3 regions of the Rhizobium sp. YTU87027 genome follow, and region 3 is predicted to be linked to each of the others. Evidence: riboswitches for the same ligand, from Rfam matches in the RefSeq annotation. Region 3 holds a riboswitch; each other region holds the start of a gene.
The links. A riboswitch is a leader RNA that binds a small molecule or an ion and turns the genes downstream of it on or off. The one in region 3 is predicted to bind cobalamin.
Positions count from the first base shown of each region.

Region 1: it holds a riboswitch for cobalamin, as region 3 does, so the genes downstream of both, NBG89_RS12550 (ABC transporter substrate-binding protein) here and bluB (5,6-dimethylbenzimidazole synthase) in region 3, are expected to answer to the same signal.
Region 2: it holds a riboswitch for cobalamin, as region 3 does, so the genes downstream of both, cobU (bifunctional adenosylcobinamide kinase/adenosylcobinamide-phosphate guanylyltransferase) here and bluB (5,6-dimethylbenzimidazole synthase) in region 3, are expected to answer to the same signal.

Region 1 is NZ_CP098440.1:2,519,607-2,522,879, forward strand. It holds gene NBG89_RS12545 (FecCD family ABC transporter permease) at 1-453, opposite strand, end outside; gene NBG89_RS12550 (ABC transporter substrate-binding protein) at 450-1,466, opposite strand; cobalamin riboswitch at 1,645-1,871, opposite strand; gene NBG89_RS12555 (hypothetical protein) at 1,893-2,240, opposite strand; gene msrB (peptide-methionine (R)-S-oxide reductase MsrB) at 2,468-2,950, opposite strand; gene NBG89_RS12565 (organic hydroperoxide resistance protein) at 3,216-3,273, opposite strand, start outside.
Region 2 is NZ_CP098440.1:1,746,464-1,749,736, reverse strand. It holds gene NBG89_RS08845 (chloride channel protein) at 1-1,012, opposite strand, end outside; cobalamin riboswitch at 1,256-1,652, shown strand; gene cobU (bifunctional adenosylcobinamide kinase/adenosylcobinamide-phosphate guanylyltransferase) at 1,782-2,306, shown strand; gene cobW (cobalamin biosynthesis protein CobW) at 2,312-3,273, shown strand, end outside.
Region 3 is NZ_CP098440.1:1,618,612-1,621,884, reverse strand. It holds gene NBG89_RS08205 (LTA synthase family protein) at 1-117, opposite strand, end outside; gene NBG89_RS08200 (TolB family protein) at 346-1,179, shown strand; cobalamin riboswitch at 1,205-1,386, shown strand; gene bluB (5,6-dimethylbenzimidazole synthase) at 1,427-2,116, shown strand; gene NBG89_RS08190 (DUF2865 domain-containing protein) at 2,123-3,205, opposite strand.

The DNA of each region.
Region 1 (3,273 bases), 900 kb from region 3:
CGCAAGAAAGGCCACGAGCAGGAAGGCGACAACAGCGCCGATGAACGCGCCACCTGACAGGCTCAGAACACCATAGCCGAAGCCGAGCAGCATCACGCAAACCGCGCCGGTCGAGGCTCCTGCGGAAACACCGAGCACATAGGGTTCTGCTAGCGGGTTGCGCAGCAACGCCTGCAGAACTGCCCCGCTGAGCGCGAGGGACGCCCCCGCACTTGCAGCCACCAACGCCCGGCTCAATCTATAGTCCCAGATGATGCCTTGATGAATGCGGCTAAGCTCGAAAGCCGAACCGAACAGGCGGTTCAACACGGCCTTCGCGGTCGTCGCCAGCGGGATCGATATTTCCCCTATCGAAACAGCAAGACCGATCATCAGCGCGAGCAAGGAGAATGCAGCAATGACGAGCGCAGCATGCGCCCACCATTGCTGCTGCTTGAGAATGGCGCCGCTCACTGCGCCAGACCGAAGGAATTGATGCCCTTCGCCAGTATCTCGATGCCGTCGATCGTCCGGATCGTCGGGTTCATCGATTGGGCATCCATCGTCACAATGCGCTTGTTCCTGACGGCATCGAGTTGGCTCGTGACCGGATCTTTTGCCAGAAAGTCGAGCTTTACCGCAGGGTCATCGGCCGCATACCGTCTCCGATCCATCGTCGCGATAACGATCACAGCCGGATTGGCCTCCGCAATCGTCTCCCAGCCGACGAGCGGCCACTCCTCCTCTGTCGCAACCACATTCTGCGCACCGAGCGTCTTCAGAATATAGGCCGGGGCGGTGTTCTTTCCGGCGATGAATGCATCTCCGTTGACTTCCTTGCTGGAGAACCAGAAGACGACCAGGAGGTTCTTCGCAGCAGCGCCCGCAACCGATGCGACCGCCCGCGCTTCACGCTGCCTCAGTTCGGCAATGAGCGCATCGCCGCGTTCCTTGATGTCGAAGATTTCGGCAAGTTCAGCGATCTCCCGATAGATCAGGTCCGTCGTGAACAGTTCCTTGCGAACGCCGTCGCCGCTGTCGGCATTGATCTTGGCGACGCAATCTGCCGGCGCGATGTAGGTGTTGATGCCGAGTTCGGCAAATTGCTCTCGCTTGCCGACAGACCCCTGTTGGCCGACGTGCCATTCAAACTCGGCGGCAACCAGATCCGGCTCCCGTCCGACGACGGATTCAAAGCTCGGATCGTTGTCGGCAAGCCGTTTGATCCTGGCGTTGACTTCGGCATATTGCGGCAAGACCGGGCCGACCCAAACTGCCGTTCCGGCAATCCTATCCGCCAACCCGAGCGAGAAAAGAACTTCGGTCATCCCCTGACCGATCGATACGATCTTGGCCGGCGCCTTGTCGAAGACGACCTCGCGGCCGCAATTGTTGATGATCAATGGGTACTGGGTGGCGGCGAGACTTGGCGCTGTCAAGCCAACAAAGCCGAAGGCAAGTGCAATGGCTGCAAGAAATTTACGCATAGGGATCTCGATTGGGAGGGAAGGAACCAGCGTTTATTGCCGGCGCAACCGCCAGGAATGACGGCACGCCGCGCTAACGCTAGCGGCGGAAAACCCAATCGAGACGGATGTGTGCTCTATGTCGGTGGAGGCGCAGGTCAATCATGTCTGTTCCTTTCCGGGCATCCCCGCCCGGGTGATTGGATCGTGATTGACGGCAGGTCTCCTGGCTCACGAATATGTGCCTTCATCTGCCTTCCCGCGACTTCGTCGCAGTGGCATGGCCCAAGGGCCCTTGGATGAGCGGCAATCCGCTTACAGTTGCGGGGGCAGCCACGGTTTTGGTCCCTCTTGGGTCGTCCTCACCGTGTTCCCTATTAATCCCCTCAGAGTCGTCCTCGGGGAACCGTCGCGCTCAGTTACGCTGGCGAGCGGCGCGACGTCAAGTCAGCGGTTGGTCGGCGCCCGTCCCGGTTGGCTCTGCTGCATATCCTGAAACCCGACTTCAGGACATCCGCGGATGTTGGCGAAGGTGATCTCGCGGCGATCGCCCCATTCGGTCAATCCCCTCAGCGTCAAAACGTTCTCGTCGCGATAGACAAGATCCGTGCGGTAGATGCCGGCGCGGCGGGCCCGGTTCTGCGCCTGACTGACGTTGCAGGTGCCTTCCGATGGCGACACATGCCACGTGCTCGTACCACTGCCGTTGGATTGCCAACCGCCTGACTGGCCTAAAGCCGTCGCCGGCAAAAGGACTGCGAAAAACCCCAAGGTCGTATGGAAGGCCGCCTTCATAACCCCTGCCTCGATTGCGCGCGAAGTGTTGCCACAAGCGCCGAGATGATGCGGCCAAAATAGCCGGACCGATGCATAGCGCAATCATCTCCAGCCTAGGCTGCACGCCATTTACAACAAATCGCGAGGAAGTCGCCCATCAGCGTTGATGAACGGTTAAAAGTGCTCTGCTTGCCGGAGCAATCGCCGTCTCGACGCCGACGATTGCGCTCAGGCACGGCAAGCATCTATCGTGCTGGCTCTCCTTCTGGACGACCACGTGCAAGCTTGTCAGGAAGCGGCAGTCCGTTCGGGGTGAATTCGAGCGAGCCCGAGTTTATGCAGAAGCGCTCACCTGTAGGAGGTGGGCCGTCAGGAAAGACATGTCCCTGGTGCGCGCCGCAACGCGCACAAACGACTTCTGTCCTGAGCATACCGTACCGGGTGTCACAAACGCGCCGCAGGTGGTCGTCGGCTGCCGGGGCAGTGAAGCTCGGCCAGCCTGTACCACTTTCGAATTTCGCAACTGCCTTGAACAGGGGAAGGCCACAGAGCCGGCAGGTATAAAGCCCCTCGCGTCGCTCGTGGAGAAACACACCACAGAACGGTGCCTCCTCACCATGCTCCAAGAGCAGATGCCGATCCTCCTCGCTGAGGTCCGCCACAAGCTGCTGCATCAGTTCCCGAGTGGGAGGGGTGAGATCGAACTGCAATTCGACGATGTCACGCATTCTTGTTCTCCTTCAATCCCGGTGAATTCTCGAAATCGCTTGGCTGGATTACCGTTGCCAAAGACACCACCAACGGCGCCGGCAACCGCGGCGGAGCCAAGCAGGCTATGCCATGTGATCGATGATGCTGGAGCTGTCATGACATCCTCCATCTTGAGGTTGCTCGGGATGCGGCCACAATTTCACTGAAGGCGGCGCGCATCCTGCTGCATGATGGTGTTGGCGATACCTTGGATCGGTTCTCGCAGAGAGCCTTCTCACCTGTTCAAACGAGGGTGAGCGCCACGTCAATGTTGCCCCGCGTTGCCTTGGAGTAAGGGCAG
Region 2 (3,273 bases), 130 kb from region 3:
TAGCGGAGGCGAAGGCCTTCAGGAGGAAAAGACCCACAAGTGCCGGGATCGCGATATCGCGTCCGAGATTGAGGTGTAGCGCGCCGTGGCCGGCTGACAGCACCTGCGGCGTGATCAGCGCGAGCAGACCGACGACGATGCCGCCAAGGGCAGGACGCAGCGGCGTTGTGATGGAACTCCTGCGAGCCAATTCCTCGATCCAGGCGACGCCCTGCATGATCATGATCCCGATGCCCGCGCAAAACGCGCCGAGGAGGAGGGCCGGTACATAGTCGGCTGGCATGACTGTACCGAAGCTGCCAACGTCGATCAGGAAATCGCTGCCGGCGAGCAGACGCGCAATCTGCGTCGAGACCAGTGCGGAAACGACGACCGGCGTCAGCGAAACGATGGTGTAGGAGCCAATGATGAGCTCGAATGCATAGAAGGCGCCCGTCAGCGGTGCGTTGAAAGCGGCTGCAATGGCTCCCGCTGCGCCGCATCCGACGAGAACACGTAGGTCCGAGCGGCGAAGTTGTAGTTTGAGGCCAAGTTTAGAGGCCAGCCCTGCCGCCAACTGCGTGTAGCCGGCTTCTAGGCCGACCGAGGCACCGAAGCCGTTCGAAATGAGATTCTGGACCGCAACCAGAATACTATCGGTGAGAGATAGCCGACCGCCATGCAGCGCGTTTGCCTCGATCGGGTCCACCATTGGCTTCTTGCGGGTCTTGGCAAGCACAAACAGCAAGAGCCCGAGCAGCAAGCCGCCGCAAACCGGTGCGGTCAGCAACAGGAGCTTGTTGTCGATCTGCGATGAGCTCAACCTGTCGACGTCGCTGATTCCGAAGATGAGACTGTGCATTTCGCGGGAAACGAGGCTCATGCCTGTCACGGCCAGGCCGGAGATTACCCCGACCATCGCGCCGGCGATGACCATCCCCATCTCGCTGCGCCGCAGCAGAGCGCGCATCCGCCCGATATCGAGAAGGGTATGAAACGGACCGAAACGGCGGATATTGATTTTTAGGAGCATGACAGGAAAATAGGCAGGTACAGGCGCGATCAAGTGCGGTGAGGGAAGGGCAAGCCAATGGCGCGACCCGCTTGCGACGCAATTGCGGCAAAAGCCCGGCGCCGGCAATAATTATTTGTGACGTAAACTACTGATAAAAGACGATAAATTTGGTAGAGAAGGTCGTCTTGGTGTGGTTTTAGGCATGCATTAGCATTCCACTCAGCGACGGCTTGATTGACTTCGCCAGTGGCCTTGCCTAACGATGAATTCATAACGGATGGTTCCGGACCGGTTGAATCGGTGCGGATGAAAAGGGAATGTGAAGCGGTGGACCCAATCAGGGCACCGTCATCATAGCCGACCCCGCGACTGTAGAGCGGTCAGGGTTTTCCGTCCGACGTTGGTTTCGCGTGGCTGACAGTCTGCGATGGTGCAGGCGGGTGGCGCGGAAGTGGCGACGGAAAAGTCACTGGCAGTGCATCATGATCAACCGGGGCAGGACGCCTCTTACGTCTACGAATCGTCCGCCTTTTCATGAAATGCAGCCGGGAAGGCGAGGAGGACCCGCTGGCACGATCTGGGGCGACCGGTTTCCGGTCTGCCCCGGTCGCGGCCAAAACCCGCGAGCCAGGAGACCTGCCAACCGTGCCGGGCGAGAAGCCCATTCCTGGGCGATGCCCGCTGCCAGCACGGAGGTTGTCATGGCTGAAAGACAGATTTGCCGGCTGCGCTCTGCAGCCGTTCCGGTTTCTTCCGGATCGCTTCCGCAGATCGGACAGCATCTACGATGAGCCCTCTATCATCCGGCGCGACGTTTGTCCTGGGCGGTGCGCGCTCGGGAAAATCACGCTTTGCCGAGCAAGTAGTCGTCTCGATCGGCCTGGAGCGCCATTACGTGGCGACGGGTCGGGCTTGGGACGACGAGATGCGCGCCCGTATCGACAAGCACAAGGCTGACCGTGGCGATCTCTGGCATACCCACGAAGAGCCTCTTGATCTGGTCGGCTGCCTGCGGGCGATCGATGGCGAGGGACGGGCGATCCTTGTTGATTGCCTGACGCTTTGGGTCACCAACCTGATGATGGAAGAGCGCGACACTGAGGCCGAGTTTGCCTCGCTTGCCGCGTATCTGCCGACGGCGCGTGCGCGCCTTGTCATCGTTTCCAATGAGGTCGGCCTCGGCATCGTTCCGGAAAACCGCATGGCCCGGGAGTTCCGGGATCATGCCGGCCGCTTGCATCAAATGATCGCGGCTCAGGCCGCGGATGTGTATTTTATCGCGGCCGGACTGCCGCTGAAGATGAAGGGTTGAATTTCATGAACCAGCAGAAAATCCCGGCGACCGTGATCACCGGCTTCCTCGGCGCCGGCAAGACGACGATGATCCGCAATCTGCTTTCCAACACCAACGGCAAGAAGATCGCGCTTATTATCAATGAGTTCGGCGATCTCGGTGTCGACGGCGAGGTGCTCAAGGGCTGCGGCGCCGAGAATTGCACCGAGGACGACATCATCGAGCTCACCAACGGCTGCATCTGCTGCACGGTTGCTGACGACTTCATTCCGACGATGACGAAGCTTTTGGAGCGCGAGCAGCGCCCCGACCATATCGTCATCGAAACCTCTGGTCTCGCGCTGCCGCAGCCGCTCGTTGCGGCCTTCAATTGGCCGGACATTCGCACGCAGGTCACGGTGGATGGCGTCGTTACCGTCGTCGACAGCGCCGCCGTCGCCGCTGGCCGGTTTGCCGACGATCACGATGCCGTCGAGGCCCGCCGCGTGGAAGACGAGTCGCTCGACCATGAGAGCCCGATCGAGGAGCTTTTCGAGGACCAGCTGACCTGCGCCGATCTGATCGTGCTCAACAAGACCGACCTGCTCGACACCGCCGGCCTTGGCCGCGTCCGCGACGAGGTCGCTTCGCGTATCGCCCGCAAGCCCGTGATGATCGAGGCGCGCAACGGCGAGGTCCCGGCGAGCGTGCTGCTTGGGCTCGGTGTCGGAACGGAAGACGATGTAGTCAATCGCAAGTCCCATCACGAGCTCGAACATGAGGACGGCGTGCCGCATGATCATGACGAGTTCGACAGCTTCGTGGTCGAGCTTGGCCCGGTTGCCGAGCCTGCCTCATTCGTGGATGCGCTGAAGGGCATCATCGGCGAGCATGACGTGCTGCGGCTTAAGGGCTTCGTCGACGTTCCCGACAAGCCGATGCGTCTGCAGTTGCAGGCGGTCGGAAGCCGCATCGACCATTATTTCGATCGCGCCTGGGCGCCGGG
Region 3 (3,273 bases):
AAGCGCAAGCAGGGCACAAAGAAGGACACCGAGCGCCGTGCGTATAGCAGGCGATCGGATGCTTCCTCCGAAATCGGTGGAAAGCGACGCAAAGCGCGCTGCCGTTGCAGACCTCATTACCAACGCGATCAACCGGAAAACTCCAACGTCATAAAAGCTTCACTGAACTGTCACATCCTCGTCATGAACGCTAGATGAACCGTTGGGTTTCCCGCATTTGTGATTGGCGGATAAGGGCCGATCGCTCCAAAGACATTCCTGGGCCGAACCTGGCCAGGCGCATTTGCTTGTGCTGAGTGGCGGGCCGTCGTAGGTCTGACGGAGACGATGTCGGGAGGATTCAGATTGCGCAGTTCCGTCGAGATCTACAACATCAGGACAGGCGAGGCGCGCGTCGTCTGGCAAACGACGCAGCTTGTGGAGGCGCCCAACTTTGCGCCCGACGGCAGCTATCTTCTGTTGAACGGCGACGGACTTCTGTACCGTCTGGCGCTTGATGGTTCAGGCAGGGTCGAGAAAGTCGACACCGGTTTTGCCAAAACGTGCAACAACGATCATGGCATTTCGCCCGATGGCCGGCAGATCGTCATCTCCGACAAGACCGAGTTCGGGAAGTCGACGATTTATGTGCTTCAGGCCGAAGGCGGGATGCCGCGGCTGGTGACGCAAAATCAGCCGTCCTATTGGCACGGCTGGTCGCCTGACGGGAAACAACTGGCCTATTGCGGCATCCGCAACGACTTGTTCGATATCTACACGATTTCCGTGGATGGCGGCGAAGAACGGCGGCTGACGCACGGCGAGGGACGCAACGACGGGCCGGACTACTCCGCTGACGGCCAATGGATTTACTTCAATTCCAGCCGCACCGGCCTCATGCAGATCTGGCGCATCCACCCGGACGGCACTGGCCTCGACCAGATCACCAGCGACAATTATGGGAACTGGTTTGCCCATCCGTCGCCCAACAACGACAAGGTCCTCATCCTTTCCTACGACCCGGATGTTTTCGACCATCCGCGCGATCTCAATGTTCGTCTGCGGCTGATGGATATGGACGGGGGCAATCTGACGACACTCTTCGATCTCTTCGGCGGGCAGGGCACAATCAACGTGCCCAACTGGTCGCCGTCCGGCGATGAGTTCGCCTATGTGCGTTACTACCCTGTCTCTGGGTGAAGGATTGCGTCGAGCGATTTTTGCGGGCATAGAGCTTTCGTCAGGTGCCCGTCTTAGGCGGGAGAATCGGGAATTCGGTGAGAGACCGAAACGTGCCCAACGCTGTAAGGCTGACGACTGCCGCAACACGCCACTGGCCCAGCGCCGGGAAGGCGCGGCAGTTGGATGAAGCCAAGTCAGAAGACCGGCCCGACATCATAGACTGACCCGCGTGGACGGCGGGCGGTTGTGTTGTTGGGGATAGACGATGCGACCAGACCATTCAGGCTCCCTGTCGGGAGCTACAGCCTTTTCGACCGAGGAACGTGACGCCGTTTACCGGGCGATCTCAACGCGCCGCGACGTCCGTTCGGAGTTCCTCCCGGATCCGATACCGGACGACGTTGTCAGCAGGCTTCTGACAGCCGCGCACCACGCGCCGTCCGTGGGATTCATGCAGCCCTGGAATTTCATCCTGGTGCGCGATCAGCAGGTGAAGGAGGCGGCGTGGCAAGCTTTCGATCGCGCCAACCGTGAGGCTGGCGAGATGTTTGAGGGCGAACGACAGAGGCTGTACCGGTCGCTGAAGCTCGAAGGTATCCGAGCCGCACCACTCAGCATCTGTGTGACCTGCGATCCGGATCGCTGCGGCGATATCGTTCTCGGCCGAACGCATAACCGGCGAATGGATTCTTACTCCACGGTTTGCGCCGTGCAGAATTTGTGGCTCGCGGCCCGAGCCGAAGGCGTGGGGGTCGGCTGGGTGAGCATTTTTCACGAGTCCGATATCAAAGAGATCCTCGGCGTTCCGGAACGGGTCGAGATCGTTGCCTGGCTCTGCATCGGCTATGTCGATCAGCTCTATGACCAGCCGGAACTGGCGGTCAAAGGATGGCGCCAGCGCCTGCCGCTGGAGGAACTCGTGTTCGCGGATCGCTGGGACAATTCGCTGGACTGAGGGCGGCTATTGTTGCTGCGGCTGAGGGCCGGGCTTTGCGGGATTCTTAAGGTCGATCGTGCCCTGGTCACCGGCTAGGAACTGCGGGCCGATCTGGCGCACCTTGTTGTTTGCCGGATCGTATGGCCTGTCCGGCACTTGCGGCTGCGGCGCAGCCGGGGCGGCGACTTTGCTCTCCGGCTCGGGCTTCTTGGTTTCGATCGTGGTGATCGATCCTTGTTGCGGCGGTTCGCTGATCGCTTGGCTTTTCCTCATCTGTTCGTAGTAAGCGTTCAGATTGCAACTGCAGGACGATTTTTCGCCGGGCTTGCGGTTCTTGTAGGCGAAAGCATTCGGCATTGCGCTGTAGGGGGCGCCCGTCGACGCCGAAATCATCTGTGAGGTCTCGGTGCTGGAGACGTCATGATAGAAGAGCTCGGTGTCGATGCCCGGACACATCTTCGAGCAGGTGTCGGCATCGCGGGCGAAGTCCTGCGAGGTTGCGTTCGAGCTTAGCGGAAAAAAGCCTCCGTCGCAGGTGCGTACGCAGACGGTGTTCAGGTGAGAGAGCGTAGACATGCCGAAACCGTATCGACGCTGGTTGGGATCGCCGCCTAGAGGTATGAAGGTGTCGTTTCGCATTGCCTGATCTTCGATGCTCGGCGGCGGAGCGTATCCATCGGCGCGATCCTCAGGCCACTGTTCCTCGTTGCAGCCGTTGTCGTCGAGCGCGGCAAGCAGCTCATTTCTCGTGCGCACATCATCGCTCTGGCCGCGCAGTTCGTCGCGCCGCTGCTGCAGATAACGAATGTTGTCGACCATCTTGGTTTCCGCGCGCTCGAGCTCACCGCAGTAGCCGTCATCATCCCCGATCACGACCATGCTGCCGCTTGTGCAGCCGTTTTGGCGCAGATCGCTACGGAGTTTGCGAAGCTCAAGGTTCTGTTCGGCAATAGCACTGGCGAATTTGCGCACCTCGGGCGTGCTGCCGATGATTTGTGGCAGATCGGCAAGGCGGGCGCGAAGGTCACCGCAGATCGCCGGCATCTGGGCTTGGGTCGGGCCGGTGAGTGCAAGGGCGGTTGCGAGTGACAGAATCCAGCGGTTCAAGGCATCGTCCCATCGGTGAGCAGGTCATAGGGCGCGGCATCCCGCCGCGCCTTCATTGCTAGCCCGTT